2 regions of the Enterobacter sp. H2G27 genome follow, and region 1 is predicted to be linked to the other one. Evidence: predicted binding sites of a transcription regulator. Region 1 holds the regulator's gene; the other holds the start of a gene.
What was found. The regulator Fur, encoded in region 1, represses iron uptake genes when iron is present. The targets are predictions, from matches to a motif close to ATAATAATGAGAACNACTATCAA.
Positions count from the first base shown of each region.

Region 2: a site for Fur is predicted at 816-838, ahead of ftnA (non-heme ferritin). Genes of this name have one in related genera too.

Region 1 covers NZ_JBSVSI010000001.1:1,015,000-1,017,403, reverse strand. The annotation lists gene fldA (flavodoxin FldA) at 1-531, shown strand; gene fur (ferric iron uptake transcriptional regulator) at 823-1,269, shown strand; gene chiQ (ChiQ/YbfN family lipoprotein) at 1,362-1,688, opposite strand; gene chiP (chitoporin ChiP) at 1,736-2,404, opposite strand, start outside.
Region 2 covers NZ_JBSVSI010000001.1:2,538,355-2,540,758, forward strand. The annotation lists gene ACW9E7_RS12040 (DUF2766 family protein) at 1-10, opposite strand, end outside; gene azuC (stress response protein AzuC) at 118-201, opposite strand; gene yecR (YecR family lipoprotein) at 436-774, shown strand; gene ftnA (non-heme ferritin) at 979-1,476, shown strand; gene ACW9E7_RS12060 (hypothetical protein) at 1,513-1,854, opposite strand; gene tyrP (tyrosine transporter TyrP) at 2,084-2,404, shown strand, end outside.

The DNA of each region.
Region 1 (2,404 bases):
ATGGCAATCATCGGCATTTTCTTTGGCAGTGATACCGGCAATACCGAAAATATCGCAAAAAACATTCAAAAACAGCTCGGTAAAGACGTTGCTGATGTGCATGACATTGCCAAGAGCAGCAAAGAAGATCTGGAAGGCTATGACATTCTGCTGCTGGGTATCCCAACCTGGTACTACGGTGAAGCCCAGTGCGACTGGGATGATTTCTTCCCGACGCTGGAAGAAGTGGACTTCAACGGTAAGCTGGTTGCCCTGTTTGGCTGCGGTGACCAGGAAGACTACGCTGAGTATTTCTGTGACGCGCTGGGGACCATCCGCGACATCATTGAGCCGAACGGCGCGGTTATCGTAGGCCACTGGCCGACCGCTGGTTACCACTTCGAAGCGTCTAAAGGCCTGGCCGATGACGATCATTTCGTGGGTCTGGCCATCGACGAAGACCGTCAGCCAGAACTGACCGCAGAGCGCGTTGAGAAATGGGTTAAGCAGATCCGTGAAGAACTGCACCTGGACGATATTCTTAACGCCTGATTTTTCTCGCGGCGCAACGGCGGTTGCGCCCGCGCACCAGGTCAAACCGATTAAATTAATTGCTACAATCTTTTAACTTTTTCGCCCAGACCTGTACAATGTCTCCCTGATAAAATGTGGTTTTCCATTGAGCAAGTTTGTTGGTGATACCCCATTTTTATAAGCATATTTTGCCTGAGACTTGCAGTTTTCATTTAGCCATGGCAGTTCTATAATGAGACGCATTATCCCAGGTGCATTTTCTGTCACTTCCTACAGAAGTGAATCGTTTAGCAACAGGACAGATTCCGCATGACTGACAACAATACCGCATTAAAGAAGGCTGGCCTGAAAGTTACGCTTCCTCGGTTAAAAATCCTCGAAGTGCTTCAGGGTCCAGACAATCACCATGTCAGTGCGGAAGACCTTTATAAACGTCTTATCGACATGGGTGAAGAGATTGGGCTGGCTACCGTCTATCGCGTGCTGAACCAGTTTGATGACGCGGGCATTGTCACCCGTCATAATTTCGAAGGCGGTAAATCTGTTTTCGAACTGACCCAGCAGCAGCACCACGATCATCTGATCTGCCTCGACTGCGGCAAGGTCATTGAATTCAGCGATGATTCCATCGAAGCGCGCCAGCGTGAAATCGCCGCGCGTCACGGTATCCGCCTGACCAACCACAGCCTGTACCTTTACGGTCACTGCGCTGAAGGCGACTGCCGCGAAGATGACCACGCGCACGACGCAAAATAAGCAAGTGTTCATACTCTGAGCCAGCCGAAAGGTTGGCTTTTTTTTGCCAGAAAAAAGCCCGGTAAGCGCAGCGCCACCGGGCGTAAAACAACTTATTTATTATTGTTGCGTATCTCGTTCCAGATCTTATTGCAACGCTTGGCCACTTCCTGATCGTTACCGGTTTTACGCGCCTGGATACAGGCCTGGTAATCCATCACGCGGACATTCTCCCGCGTCGCAAACTGCTCATGCGCTTTCTCTTTCTTCAGCACGTTCAGCACGCTCTGACAGGCTTCAATTTTCTCCGGCGATCCTTCTGCTGTATTAATACAGGCGCTATAGGCCTCCTTCAGCCGGGAATCTTCTTTCGGTGCCTCACTCTGAGCACACGCCACCAGCCCTGATGCCAGTAACGCGACGATTACGATTTTTTTCATCATATGCAGTCTCCGGTCCGGCGGGATCTAACCCGCCGGAAGATTCATCAGAGGATAGTGAACGGTGCGATAACCATGAATTTCACGTCACGTTCATCCTGGAAGATGTTGCCGTAACCGCCCGCGTAGCTCGGGATATCGGAGTGGTTGTCATACTGAGTGAAGTGCAGTTTGAACATTGTGCCTTTCGCGCGGCCATCCTGCAGGGTATAGATAGCATCGAGGCTGTAAGAAGACTCTTTCAGGCGATAGTTGGGATCGTAGTATGCGTCCGGAGTTGCCATATCGGCAGGTTTTGCATCCCAGGCGTAAGCGTAAGAAGCGCCCACCGCCCAGCCAGGCAGGTTCCAGTTTTTCAGGTCGTACATTGCGCCGAAGAAGACCGCTTTCTCGCCGTCGGCGTTGAAGTCTGAGCGGTTATCCCACCAGATATCAAGACGACCGTTGGATGAGGCATAGGTCGGGGTCATACGCTGCAGGAAGTAGCCCTGCTGCCCTTCCGCCTTCACCCATGTTCCTTCCAGACGTAAATCAACCTGACCGACCTTATAGCCGAAGGTTAGCGCCTGCAGCCACGCGGTGCCATCATAAATGTCATTGACGCCACCGTTGCTGACTTTGTCGCGCGTACCGTAGAACTGATAGCTGGTACTCAGCGGGCTACCCGCGACATCAAACTTATAGCTGGCCTTGGCAAAGTACTGATCGATATACCC
Region 2 (2,404 bases), 1.5 Mb from region 1:
TTTGTGACATGGGGCTTTCTCCTTATTTAAAGGCCGCCATATTAGCAAAACACGCCCCCTGACATCTCCCCTTCAACGCCTGCAGGTATAAAAAAACCTGCCGAAGCAGGTTTTTTATCAGAACATGGCGCCCGGCGGCACGTCTTTGAACGTGCGGCAGTAATTGGCCCACATGCTTTTGAGGATTTTGCGCAGTTTCACGATGAGGCTCCATTAACTTGTTATACAACTTTATTGTCAACGTGCCTATAATATGACCATTGTCACAAAAATCAATATTTTTGTGACATGCATCACAATTTTATCCGCATGTGGCCTGACAGCGTTCATCCCGGACCCGTTGCAAAGAGTGAGGGCAGATTGTCCGGCTATTCCAGGCATTGCAGCGGGCATCTGCGGGTACGATAACGTATTTCCATCCACTCAGAGCGAACCATGAAAAGAGTCATTGTAGCCGGCACAATCCTGCTGCTCGCGGGGTGTAGTATTAACCGCCAGGCTGAAGTCAGTAGTCTCGATGCCCCAAACGGCATCGTCCGCCTCGACTACGGCCAGGCAGCGCTGCAAAATGCATATTCCGATGAGTATGTGAATAACGGCACGGCGGCAAAAGCGTGTCAGAGCATGGGGTATGCCACCGCCTCAGCCTATGGTCAGCCCATTAAAACCTGTACCCTGACAAGCGGTTCTCTGTGCCTGAACGAGAGCGTGACTATCCAGTACAAATGTATGGGTTACGCCGTTAATCCTAAGTCAAATAATCCGTGGTATTAATCGAAGCTGCCAGCGTGTGCTGGCAGTTTATTTCATTACGAACAAAAATAATTCTCATTAATACATTATAAAAATCGCCAATGCGTTTTATTCCCATTCGTATTTTGAATAAATAAAATAAAAAATTTACGTTTTGCAAATAATTAAATAACAAATTATAGTGTCGCTCATTGTGAACCAGAAATAATAATCCGGAGCGTCACCATGCTGAAAACTGAAATGATCGACAAGCTCAACGCACAAATGAACCTTGAGCTTTTTTCATCCCTGCTCTACCAGCAGATGAGCGCCTGGTGCAGCTATCACAGCTTCGAAGGTGCGGCCGCGTTTTTGCGTCGTCACGCTCAGGAAGAGATGACCCACATGCAGCGTCTGTTTGATTATCTTACGGATACGGGCAGCCTGCCGCGCATTGAAACCGTGGCTTCACCTTTTGCTGAGTATAATTCTCTCGATGAACTCTTCCGCGCCACCTACGAGCACGAGCAGCTGATCACCCAGAAAATTAACGAACTGGTCCACGCCGCGATGACCAGCCAGGATTATCCAACATTTAATTTCCTGCAGTGGTACGTCGCTGAACAACACGAAGAAGAGAAGCTGTTTAAATCCGTGCTGGATAAATTATCGCTGGTGGGGAAATCCGGTGAAGGTCTTTACTTTATTGATAAAGAACTTTCCACGCTTGATACGCAGAATTAATATCAGCGCGGTGTCGGTTCCCTGCACCGCGTTAATTTACATACACCCCGCACAGCTGGTACAGCGCCAGTCGTGGGGATTCACGGCCTGGTAGAAATAGCGGTAACTGGCCGTCTCCAGCGGAATACCCACCTCGAAGAACAGATCCGTTAACCAGTCGACATTCTCGATGATCCACTCATCTTCCTGTAAGCCTTGCGCAAAGGTTTCATCTTCAGGATCGATAACCGAATAGATCCCCCAGGTGCCCATATCCTTTTCGCAACGGGACTCGGGAAGATTCAGGGGCTGGTTCTGCCAGCTGATTATCCAGTGGCCATGGCACAACAGGTTACCTCCCCGACTCCACGCCGCGGTAAAAGGATTCTCACCTGCCATAAAACCCTCACTTAATTTGATAATTTATACTTATTGTTTACGTTACGCCGGAACGTCGCGCAGCAACATTGCCCTTATGAAGTAGGCAGAGGCCTATAAAGGATCAGAGGGTCATCATTTCGTAAACCATTCATTACACTAGTTGTAACGGTGATTTGACGAACTACGGCTTTTCCCTTACTCTGCGCCGCAGATTTTGTCGCGGTTAAGCATCGTTGTAGAGGAAAGCGTGAAAAACAGAACCCTGGGAAGTATTTTTATCGTCGCCGGAACGACGATTGGCGCAGGAATGCTGGCAATGCCACTGGCGGCCGCGGGCGTGGGATTTGGCATGACCCTGCTGCTGCTGGGAACGCTCTGGGCGCTGATGTGTTACACCGCCCTGCTGCTGCTTGAGGTTTACCAGCACGTCCCCGCTGACACTGGTCTGGGTTCGCTTGCGGCGCGCTATCTGGGACGCTACGGCCAGTGGATAACCGGCTTTAGCATGATGTTCCTGATGTACGCCCTGACCGCCGCCTATATCAGCGGCGCCGGGGAACTCATCGCC